3 regions of the Escherichia albertii genome follow, and region 1 is predicted to be linked to each of the others. Evidence: predicted binding sites of a transcription regulator. Region 1 holds the regulator's gene; each other region holds the start of a gene.

Region 1 (4,117 bases):
GCTGCCCAGGTCTGGAACCACACTTTCTACTGGAACTGCCTGGCGCCAAACGCGGGTGGCGAACCGACAGGTGAACTGGCTGACGCTATCGCCGCGTCTTTTGGCAGCTTTGCCGATTTCAAAGCACAGTTTACTGATGCTGCCATCAAAAACTTCGGCTCCGGCTGGACCTGGCTGGTGAAAAATAGCGACGGCAAACTGGCTATCGTTTCTACCTCTAACGCCGGAACTCCGCTGACCACCGATGCAACTCCGCTGCTGACCGTTGATGTCTGGGAACACGCTTATTACATCGATTATCGCAATGCTCGCCCTGGCTACCTGGAACACTTCTGGGCGCTGGTGAACTGGGCGTTCGTGGCGAAAAATCTCGCCGCATAATCACTGATGGCAAATGCAACATTGCCTGATGCACTACGCTAATCAGTCCTGCGCAAATGAGGCGTTAACAGTGTATCCGGCGCAATAAATTGCATTTTATCAGTAACCTGTAACGCAGAAGGTACGCCTTCTGCGTTTTTGTTTTATTAACTGTTGGCAACACCAACTGCTTCGGGTCATTTTCTGGCTGACACAAACATCAGCAGTAACAAAACCATTAACTGAACGCTCGGTCATTTTGCTAACAAAGGAAAGAGGATGTGAGGGAACATAAGCTCCCTCGGGAGGAAATCAGTGCAGCGCGGCTGTCAGACCCACGGCCACGATCAAACCCAGAACGATAATAGTTGTTACCAGTGAAAATTTAAGGTCGGTGCTCATCAAGTTTTCTCCTTTCTTATTACCACACAAAAAGTGATATTACGCATTTTTACACACTGCGATGAAAAAATCTCCCGGCATTTATTATGATAAGTGCTTTTACCACTTCCCCTTTTCGTCAAGATCGGCCAAAATTCCACGCTTATACTATTTGCGTACTGGCCATTGACCCCTTTCTGACGCTCCGTGTCGTTTTTTCGGCGTACCGCAACATTTTTGTTGTGCGTAAGGTGTGTAAAGGCAAACGTTTACCTTGCGATTTTGCAGGAGCTGAAGTTAGGGTCTGGAGTGAAATGGAATGGCAACAATAAAAGATGTAGCGAAACGAGCAAACGTTTCCACTACAACTGTATCACACGTAATTAACAAAACACGTTTCGTCGCTGAAGAAACGCGCAATGCCGTGTGGGCAGCGATTAAAGAATTACACTATTCCCCTAGCGCGGTGGCGCGTAGCCTGAAGGTTAACCACACCAAGTCTATCGGTTTGCTGGCGACCAGCAGCGAAGCGGCCTATTTTGCCGAAATTATTGAAGCAGTTGAAAAAAATTGCTTCCAGAAAGGCTATACCCTGATTCTGGGTAATGCGTGGAACAATCTTGAGAAACAGCGTGCCTATCTGTCGATGATGGCGCAAAAACGCGTTGATGGCCTTCTGGTTATGTGTTCTGAGTATCCAGAACCGCTACTGGCAATGCTGGAAGAGTACCGTCATATTCCGATGGTGGTGATGGACTGGGGGGAAGCAAAAGCAGATTTTACCGATGCGGTCATCGATAACGCGTTTGAAGGCGGCTACATGGCTGGACGCTATCTGATTGAACGCGGCCATCGCGAAATCGGCGTTATTCCTGGCCCTCTGGAGCGCAACACCGGTGCTGGCCGTCTGGCTGGCTTTATGAAGGCAATGGAAGAAGCCATGATCAAGGTGCCGGAAAACTGGATTGTACAAGGTGACTTTGAGCCGGAATCCGGTTATCGCGCCATGCAGCAAATCCTGTCGCAATCACACCGCCCTACTGCCGTCTTCTGTGGTGGCGATATTATGGCGATGGGCGCACTCTGCGCCGCTGACGAAATGGGTCTGCGCGTGCCGCAGGATGTTTCGCTGATCGGTTATGATAATGTGCGCAACGCTCGTTATTTTACCCCGGCGTTGACTACTATCCATCAGCCGAAAGATTCACTGGGTGAAACGGCATTCAACATGCTGTTAGATCGTATCGTCAACAAACGCGAAGAACCGCAGTCCATTGAAGTTCATCCACGCCTTATTGAACGCCGCTCCGTAGCTGACGGCCCGTTCCGCGACTACCGTCGCTAATCGTTCACTACGGGAGCCTCTTCCGGTTCCCGTAGCCACTCCTTATTAAGAGTCTCGCTGTCCCCCAGATAGTCCAGCAGCCAGGTCAATGCTGGTGACATATCATTCTGCTGCCAGGTCAGACAACATGCCGAATCAGGGAATGGATTTTCCAGTTCCAGTGCTACCCATTTCTCCTCGTTAAGCCACGGTTTGGCGAAATGCGTCGGCACCATGCCAATACACAATCCAGCGGAAATACACGTTGCTGACGACTCCCAGTCAGGCACTACAAGTCTTTTTTGGTTATCCAGCAGCCAAGTAATACGTTTTGGCAACGTTCGTGAGGTGTCCTCGCGCACCAATGACGGCCAATTACGCAACGTATCATCGCTGAACGGCCCCGCCATAGACGCCAGTGGATGATGGCTGGCGACAACGCAACTCCAGCTTAACATCCCCATATCACGGAAGGCATAACGTCCTCCGACCGGAATCGCTCGTGTCGCGCCAATCGCCAGTTCGACACGCCCGTCGGAAAGCGCATCCCAGACGCCATTAAATACCTCCTGAAAAACCAGAAGCTCGACGTCATCAAAGTGGCGATAAAAATCAACGATCAACTGACGAGTACGCTCTGGCCTGACAATATTATCCACCGCGATGGCTAACTGTCCGCGCCAGCCGTTGGCAATTTGCTGACATTGCTGGCGGGTGATCTGCATTTTTTTGACAACAGAACGCCCCTCTTTTAAAAACCACGCTCCGGCAGCGGTCAATTCCACATCACGGTGACGGCGCTCAAAAAGCGGCACCGCCAGCCACTCCTCCAGTTGACGCACGGTATAGCTGACAGCGGAAGGAACGCGATGCAACTCCTGGGCTGCAGCGCTAAAACTGCCATTTCGCGCTACCGCATCAACAACTTCGAGAGAATATTCTGACCACATAGTTTGCCTGCAAAATTTTTGAAACCAGTCATCAAATATTACCGTTTCACAACAGGAATTTCACTCCCTACACTTTGCGGCGGTGTTTAATTGAAGAATTTAGAGAATATACATGCAACCTGGGAAAAGATTTTTAGTCTGGCTGGCGGGTTTGAGCGTACTCGGTTTTCTGGCAACCGATATGTATCTGCCCGCTTTTGCCGCCATTCAGGCCGATCTGCAAACGCCTGCGTCTGCCGTCAGTGCCAGCCTTAGTCTGTTCCTTGCTGGTTTCGCCGCTGCCCAGCTTCTATGGGGGCCGCTCTCTGACCGTTATGGTCGTAAGCCCGTGTTACTAATCGGTTTAACGATTTTTGCTCTGGGTAGTTTAGGCATGCTGTGGGTAGAAAACGCCGCCACTCTGCTGGTATTGCGTTTTGTACAGGCTGTTGGGGTCTGTGCCGCGGCAGTTATCTGGCAAGCATTGGTGACGGACTACTATCCTTCACAAAAAGTGAATCGCATTTTTGCAACCATCATGCCGCTGGTTGGGCTTTCTCCTGCTCTGGCGCCCCTGTTAGGTAGCTGGTTGTTGGTTCATTTCTCCTGGCAGGCCATTTTCGCCACCCTGTTTGCCATTACCGTGGTGCTGATTTTGCCTATTTTCTGGCTTAAACCCACCACGAAAACGCGTAATGATAGCCAGGATTCACTGACCTTTACCGATCTGCTACGTTCTAAAATCTATCGTGGAAACGTGCTGATTTATGCAGCCTGTTCAGCCAGTTTTTTTGCGTGGCTAACCGGTTCTCCGTTCATTCTTAGCGAGATGGGCTACAGCCCGGCGGTCATTGGTTTAAGTTATGTCCCGCAAACTATCGCGTTTCTGATTGGTGGTTATGGCTGTCGTGCAGCATTGCAGAAATGGCAAGGCAAGCAACTGTTACCATGGCTGTTGGTACTGTTTGCTGTCAGTGTTGTGGCAACCTGGGCTGCTGGCTTCATTAGCCATGTTTCACTGGCCGAAATTCTGATCCCATTCTGTGTGATGGCTGTTGCCAATGGCGCGATCTACCCGATTGTTGTCGCCCAGGCGCTGCGTCCCTTCCCACATGCAACTGGA
Region 2 (4,117 bases), 2.2 Mb from region 1:
AGTCAGTCACAGCCCAGTCCGGGCCTTGCAGACGAGCGTCGATGACTTCCAGACGACCAATCTGCAATGACGGAACAGAGCGCAATGGCGCAAAGAAGTCGATAAGCGAGTTTTCGCTTTGTAGACGGATATCCGCCAGGCGCAGATTTTCCACCTGCCAGCTCCCGTCGGCATTACGCTGTGCATTTCCGGTTAATGTACCGCGAGCGATGTCGGCGCCCAGATTAGTCAGTGTAACGCGATCGTTATCAATACTGCCTTCAATTAGCACATTGGTGGCAGGAACATCATTAAGCGACAGTGAACCGGCGCTAAACTGAATTTGTGCTTTTGTACCAAGGGCTTTACCGGCCTCTGGCAACCACGGAATGACGCCGCCATTTACTTGCTGCGCGCTAAGCTTCCATTCGCCATTGGGGCTATTGAGTACCATATCGCGTAGTTGCAGGCGATCGGCTTTGAACGGTAGCGGCGCCGTCTCGTTGGTGAGATTCAGTGTCCCGTTTTCCAGCAAGATGGTATCGACATGGCGTGGTTCGGTCAGTTGTCGACTACTTAAGGCGATATCGATACTTTTTGCCACCAGAGTTGCGGGGCGACCGTCGCGACCGAACGTGACGTTCTTCAGTACGATATGAGACGGCGCGGAAAATCGGTGATCCATCGCATCGAAGGCCAGATGATAGCCGCTATTCTCAGAAACCCATGCACTGACATGTTCCGCCCCCCAGCGAGTTTGCAGGAGAAAATAGAGGCCAGCGATCACCACGAATAACGTGATGAGAATATAGAGAACCAGCTTCCCAATAAATTTCATGGTCTTCCATCCCGTGAAATGCACATAAGGGAGTTATGCACGATTTACGCGCATTCCTCAAGACGGGAATAGTGAAAGAGAGTGGCTGCAGCGGTAAAGAAGTTTACCGCCGCGAGTGGGTTACTGTTTTTCCGGTGGAAAAATCAGGTTCAATACAATGGCTGTGATGCCGCCAGCGGCAATCCCGGAAGAGAGCAGGTTTTTCAGCCAGTCAGGGGCAAACTGTAAAATCAGCGGTTGCTGGGAAACGCCCAGACCGACCGCCAGCGACAGCGCAATAATCAGTATTGCCCGACGGTTTAACGGTTCCCGGGAGACGATACGCACGCCAGAGGCGGCGATGGTGCCAAACATCACAAGCGTAGCACCGCCCAGAACAGGTTCTGGAATATGTTGCACAAAACCGCTCACTGCCGGGAACAGGCCCAGCACGATTAACATCAGCGCCACGACAAAGCCAACGTAGCGGCTGGCAACACCGGTTAACTGGATCACACCGTTGTTTTGCCCGAAACAGGAGTTCGGGAAAGTGTTAAATACTGCCGACACAAATGAGTTCAGGCCATTTGCCAGCACGCCGCCTTTCAGGCGTTTCATGTACAACGGACCGGAAACCGGCTGTTCAGAAACGTCAGAGGTAGCGGTGATGTCGCCAATCGTTTCCAGCGAGGTAATCATAAAGACCAGCATCAGCGGCAGCAGCAGGCTCCACTCAATGCCAAGGCCATAATAAAGCGGTGTTGGCACCATAATCAGTTCTTGCGCCATCGGTTCGTTGCTCTCTGGCAACATGCCCATGAACCACGCCAGCGCATAACCTGCCGCCATAGCAATCACCAGCGAGGCGACGCGCAGATACGGGTTGCGTTGACGGTTAAGCAGGATGATTAAAACTAATACCACGCCCGCCAGCAGCAGATTTTTTGGCGCACCGAAGGTGTTATCGCTCATGGCTGCATAGCCGCCGCCAATGGACGTTAGCCCTACCTGAATCAGCGAGAGGCCGATAATCATCACCACAACGCCAGAAACCAGCGGTGTAATAATGCGGCGCGCCAGGTGCAGAACGCGGGAGATAATCATCTCGGTACAGCTTGCCAGCATTAGCGTGCCGAACAGCGCCGCCATCATTGTCGGAACATCGGCACCACCGGTCTTTAGTGCTGTTCCGCCCATAATCAGCGGCGCAACAAAGTTGAAGCTGGTGCCCTGAATTGACAGCAGTCCTGAACCGACAGGTCCCCAGGCTTTAATCTGAATAATCGATGCCACACCAGAGGCAAACAGCGACATACTAATAATGTGTTGTGTGTCCTGTGCTGGTAAACCTAATGCCTGGCAAATTAACAGTGCTGGCGTGATCACCGCGACAAACATTGCCAGCAGGTGCTGACAGGCGGCAAATAAGGTTTGAGGAAGCGGCGGACGATCTTCAAGACGATAAATCAGTTCGCTGTTTTGAGTCTGCGCAACCGGTTGCGCATTTTCGGACTCGAGGGTGGAAACAGACATCGAAAACAATCCCGTGGTAGCAAAGCGGGCATTTTAGCTGACCGAAAGATAAAAGCAAACGTTTGCCAGGTGTTCTTCTAAATATTTAAATGTGATAAATGTACTTTTTTATATAACTTTTGGTTGTTTTCTGCTTAAAATCCATGCCATTTTTTTATTTTCGGCTGAGAATTTGAACCCGGAAAGCATGACCTTGATACTCGTCATATTTCGCCTTGCAGTAAGGGCATGAGGAGGTATGACGAGTATGGAAGAGTGATGCGGACACAAAGGAGTAACTATGTTTCATCTCGATACTTTAGCAACGCTTGTTGCCGCGACGCTGACGTTGCTGCTCGGGCGCAAGTTGGTCCATTCCGTCTCCTTTTTGAAGAAATACACCATACCGGAACCTGTTGCGGGTGGTTTGTTAGTGGCGCTGGCGCTGCTGGTATTGAAAAAAAGCATGGGTTGGGAAGTCAACTTTGATATGTCCCTGCGCGATCCGTTGATGCTGGCTTTCTTCGCTACCATTGGTCTGAACGCCAACCTTGCCAGTTTGCGTGCCGGTGGGCGTGTGGTAGGGGTTTTCCTGATTGTGGTTGTTGGTCTGTTGGTGATGCAAAATGCCATTGGCATTGGTATGGCCAGCCTGTTAGGACTCGATCCGCTTATGGGACTGTTGGCGGGGTCTATTACGCTTTCTGGCGGTCATGGGACCGGCGCGGCGTGGAGTAAATTATTCATTGAACGCTACGGTTTTACTAACGCGACGGAAGTGGCGATGGCCTGTGCGACGTTCGGTCTGGTGTTGGGCGGACTGATTGGCGGCCCTGTGGCCCGGTATCTGGTAAAACATTCCACCACGCCAAACGGTATCCCTGATGACCAGGAAGTCCCAACCGCGTTCGAAAAACCGGATGTGGGGCGCATGATCACCTCGCTGGTGCTGATTGAAACCATTGCGCTGATCGCTATCTGCCTGACAGTGGGGAAAATCGTTGCCCAGTTACTGGCTGGAACCGCTTTTGAATTGCCAACCTTCGTTTGTGTGCTGTTTGTTGGCGTGATTTTAAGCAATGGCTTGTCAATGATGGGCTTTTACCGCGTCTTCGAGCGTGCGGTATCCGTTCTGGGTAACGTGAGCCTGTCGCTGTTCCTGGCGATGGCGCTGATGGGGCTGAAACTGTGGGAACTGGCTTCGCTGGCGCTGCCGATGCTGGCGATTCTGGTGGCGCAGACCATCTTCATGGCGTTGTACGCTATCTTTGTCACCTGGCGCATGATGGGGAAAAACTACGATGCGGCGGTGCTGGCTGCGGGTCACTGTGGTTTTGGTCTTGGCGCAACGCCAACAGCAATCGCCAATATGCAGGCGATCACTGAACGCTTTGGTCCATCTCATATGGCGTTCCTGGTGGTGCCGATGGTTGGTGCGTTCTTTATCGATATCGTCAACGCACTGGTGATTAAGCTGTATTTGATGCTGCCTATTTTTGCAGGTTAATTGATGAAGCGGCGGTGTAAGTGCCGCCGCAACAAAGACAAGTGCCTGATGCGCTTCGCTTATCAGGCCTACGTATTGATTCACAATTTATTGAGTTCGTAAGTTTCTGTAGGCTGGATAAGGCGTTCACGCCGCATCCGGCAAGAAGGTAGGGCAACCTGAAACGACGGTCTTCTCACCGCCGTCTTTTATGCGTTGGAGTAACGTTCCGTTTCCGGCATCCAGCGTTCTATCAGCGCTTTTGCCCGTTGTGGGTAACGTTCGTGAATATGCCGTGCCAGGCGCTGAACTTCCGGGATCAT
Region 3 (4,117 bases), 940 kb from region 1:
GACGATGTCCGCGAAGCGCTGGCTGAAGTCGGCATTACCGGTATGACGGTCACCGAAGTGAAAGGTTTTGGCCGTCAGAAAGGCCATACCGAGCTGTATCGTGGCGCGGAGTATATGGTGGACTTTCTGCCGAAGGTGAAAATTGAGATCGTCGTACCAGATGACATTGTGGATATCTGCGTAGACACTATTACTCGTACGGCGCAAACCGGTAAAATCGGTGACGGTAAAATCTTCGTCTTCGACGTGGCGCGAGTCATTCGTATCCGTACTGGCGAGGAAGACGACGCGGCGATTTAAACCGCGTCAAGATTGCCGGATGAATGGCATCATCCGGCAATCTCAAATCACAACACCTTATGCGGGCCAAAGCATTCGTAATGAATATTCTCCTGCTTCACGCCCAGCTCAACTAGCTGTTTCGCAGCAAACTGCATGAAGCCAACCGGGCCGCAGAGGTAGAACTGCATGGCCGGGTCGCTGAACGAGCCTTCCAGTTTGCTCAAATCCATCAGACCTTCGCTATCAAACTGACCTTTTGCGCGATCGGTTTCGCTCGGCTGGCGATACCAGGTGTGCGCGGTAAAGTGCGGCAGTGATTGCCCCAGTTCCTTAACTTCATCGGCAAAGGCGTGGACATCGCCATTTTCTGCCGCATGGAACCAGTTAACCTGGGCGTTGTGACCTGCTTTTGCCAGCGTGTCGAGCATTGCCAGCATGGGTGTTTGCCCAACGCCCGCAGAGATCAGTGTCACCGGCGTGTCATTCGCGACATCCATAAAGAAATCACCCGCCGGAGCGACCAGTTTCACGACATCGCCAACGTTGGCATGGTTATGCAGCCAGTTGGAAACTTGTCCGCCATCTTCACGTTTCACCGCAATTCGATAGCCTTTACCATCCGGTTTGCGGGTCAAAGAGTACTGGCGAATTTCCTGGTGCGGGAAGCCTTCCGGCTTCAACCAGACGCCGAGGTATTGTCCTGGACGGTATTCTGCTACCGGGCCGCCATCGACCGGTTCCAGTTCGAAGCTGGTGATAAGCGTACTGCGCGGTGTTTTAGCCACAATGCGGAAATCGCGGGTACCTTCCCAGCCACCGACTTTGCTGGCGTTCTCGTTATAAATCTCTGCCTCGCGATTGATAAACACATTCGCCAGCACGCCATAGGCTTTACCCCAGGCGTCCAGCACTTCCTGTCCCGGGCTGAACATTTCATCCAGCGTTGCCAGCAGGTGTTCGCCAACGATGTTGTATTGCTCCGGTTTGATCTGGAAGCTGGTGTGTTTCTGCGCGATTTTTTCTACTGCTGGTAGCAGGGCTGGCAGGTTTTCGATATTACTGGCGTAGGCGGCAATGGCGTTAAACAGGGCTTCACGTTGATCGCCATTACGCTGGTTACTCATGTTAAAAATTTCTTTGAGTTCAGGATTATGAGTAAACATGCGGTCGTAGAAATGGGCGGTTAATTTCGGCCCTGTTTCCACCAGTAAAGGGATAGTGGCTTTTACTGTAGCGATGGTTTGAGCGTCAAGCATATGGTCTTCCTTTTTTTGCATCTTAATTGATGTATCTCAAATGCATCTTATAAAAAATAGCCCTGCATTGTAAATGGTTCTTTGTCGTTTTTCGTTGAGAATGTGACAAGGTGAATAATTTGCATCACAAACTTGAAAAGAAATCCGTTACCAGACATAAGTTCTTAATACTCCAAAGCCTTGTCCAGCTTAAAGGTAATCGTTTGCGTAAATTCCTTTGTCAAGACCTGTTATCGCACAATGATTCGGTTATACTGTTCGCCGTTGTCCATCAGGACCGCCGAAATTAGGCGAAAAAATTTTATTGTTAGCTGAGTCAGGAGATGCGGATGTTAAAGCGTGAAATGAACATTGCCGATTATGATGCCGAACTGTGGCAGGCTATGGAGCAGGAAAAAGTACGTCAGGAAGAGCACATCGAACTGATCGCCTCCGAAAACTACACCAGCCCGCGCGTAATGCAGGCGCAGGGGTCTCAGCTAACCAACAAATATGCTGAAGGTTATCCGGGCAAACGCTACTACGGCGGTTGCGAGTATGTTGATATCGTCGAACAACTGGCGATCGATCGCGCGAAAGAACTGTTCGGCGCTGACTACGCTAACGTTCAGCCGCACTCCGGCTCTCAGGCTAACTTTGCAGTCTACACCGCGTTGCTGGAACCCGGCGATACCGTTCTGGGTATGAACCTGGCGCACGGCGGCCACCTGACTCACGGTTCTCCGGTTAACTTCTCCGGTAAGCTGTACAACATTGTTCCTTACGGTATTGATGCGACCGGTCATATCGACTACGCAGATCTGGAAAAACAAGCCAAAGAACACAAGCCGAAAATGATTATCGGCGGCTTCTCTGCATACTCCGGTGTGGTTGACTGGGCGAAAATGCGTGAAATCGCTGACAGTATCGGCGCTTACCTGTTTGTTGATATGGCGCACGTTGCGGGTCTGGTTGCCGCTGGCGTCTATCCGAACCCGGTTCCTCATGCTCACGTTGTGACTACTACCACTCACAAAACTCTGGCGGGTCCGCGCGGCGGCCTGATTCTGGCGAAAGGCGGTAGCGAAGAGCTGTACAAAAAACTGAACTCTGCTGTCTTCCCAGGTGGTCAGGGTGGTCCGCTGATGCACGTTATTGCGGGTAAAGCAGTCGCGCTGAAAGAAGCAATGGAGCCAGAGTTCAAAACTTACCAGCAGCAGGTCGCGAAAAACGCCAAAGCGATGGTAGAAGTGTTCCTTGAGCGCGGCTACAAAGTGGTTTCCGGCGGCACTGATAACCACCTGTTCCTGGTTGATCTGGTTGATAAAAACCTGACCGGTAAAGAAGCTGATGCCGCTCTGGGCCGTGCCAACATCACCGTCAACAAAAACAGCGTACCAAACGATCCGAAGAGCCCGTTTGTAACTTCCGGTATTCGCGTGGGTACTCCGGCGATTACGCGTCGCGGCTTCAAAGAAGCAGAAGCGAAAGAGCTGGCTGGCTGGATGTGTGACGTGCTGGACAGCATCAATGATGAAGCGGTTATTGAGCGCATCAAAGGTAAAGTTCTCGACATCTGCGCACGTTACCCGGTTTACGCATAAGCAAAACGGTGATTTGCTGACAATGTGCTCGTTGTTCATGCCGGATGCGGTGTGAACATCTTATTTGGCCTACAAAATCTTGCAAATTCAATATATTGCAATCTGCATGTAGGCCTGATAAGCGTAGCGCATCAGGCAATTTTACGTTTGTCTTTAGTCTGAAAGGCTTCCTTCGGGAAGCTTTTTTACCTTATCGCACCATCAAATCTGGCGTAACTGCGCTTCAACATACAAATAGCCAATTCCCAGCACCTGTTGTGCGCGGCTTAATTGCCCGAAGCCAATCTGTGTCGCTTTCACGCTCGGTCCTTCGTCGCGGTCGAACGGATTAAACCCCGTCTGGCGAATAATGGTATTAAGCCAGTTCTCACCAAAGGCACAACTGCGACCGTACAACCAAATCTGATTAATATTGAGGATGTTGAGAAAGTTATACAGACTCAAACCAATGGCGTTTGCAGAGCGGTCAACCCAACTGGTGATCCACGGTTCTCCACTCAGCCAGGCCGCAATCAATTGCGCGGTGGTTAGTTTTTCGGGATCAAGCTGAGTATTGTCCGGTTGTGATTTTAGCCATACTCGCGCCTGTTTTTTTAATGCGCTTAACGAGGCAACGGTTTCCAGACAGCCATAGCGTCCGCAGTCGCAGGAGACGCCATCGGGGTTAACGATAGTGTGGCCGATTTGTCCGCTGCCATACAAACTGCCGCGATAAATTTGTTCGTTAATCACAAACGACGAGCCAATACCGTAATCGACGTTGATCACGCAAAAATCGCGCCCTTGTGCATTGTTTTGCCATTTTTCCGCCAGCGCCAGCATCACACAGTCATTGTCGACCATTACCCGAATGCCCAGCTTTTCTTCCAGTAAATATTTCACCTCAACTGGCGTTTTCCACGGTGCTTGCGGCATCGTTTGCGACACGCCAGTTACCGGATCTACCTGACCGTGAATTGCCAGTGCCAGGTTGATGGTTCGCTCAGGCCACAGTTT

What was found. Region 1 encodes PurR, which represses purine synthesis genes. Its sites were predicted from a motif close to CANGCAAACGTTTGCNTG; they were not measured.
Region 2: the regulator PurR is predicted to act here: its motif matches at 2,381-2,398, upstream of gltS (sodium/glutamate symporter).
Region 3: the regulator PurR is predicted to act here: its motif matches at 1,731-1,748, upstream of glyA (serine hydroxymethyltransferase).

The regions. Positions count from the first base shown of each region.
Region 1 covers NZ_CP117568.1:695,858-699,974, forward strand. The annotation lists gene sodB (superoxide dismutase [Fe]) at 1-381, shown strand, start outside; gene cydH (cytochrome bd-I accessory subunit CydH) at 673-762, opposite strand; gene purR (HTH-type transcriptional repressor PurR) at 1,061-2,086, shown strand; gene punR (DNA-binding transcriptional activator PunR) at 2,083-3,015, opposite strand; gene punC (purine nucleoside transporter PunC) at 3,128-4,117, shown strand, end outside.
Region 2 covers NZ_CP117568.1:2,853,771-2,857,887, reverse strand. The annotation lists gene PS053_RS13925 (AsmA family protein) at 1-817, opposite strand, end outside; gene xanP (xanthine/proton symporter XanP) at 938-2,329, opposite strand; gene gltS (sodium/glutamate symporter) at 2,610-3,815, shown strand; gene recG (ATP-dependent DNA helicase RecG) at 4,004-4,117, opposite strand, start outside.
Region 3 covers NZ_CP117568.1:1,640,557-1,644,673, reverse strand. The annotation lists gene glnB (nitrogen regulatory protein P-II) at 1-300, shown strand, start outside; gene hmpA (NO-inducible flavohemoprotein) at 348-1,538, opposite strand; gene glyA (serine hydroxymethyltransferase) at 1,868-3,121, shown strand; gene PS053_RS07960 (ROK family protein) at 3,323-4,117, opposite strand, start outside.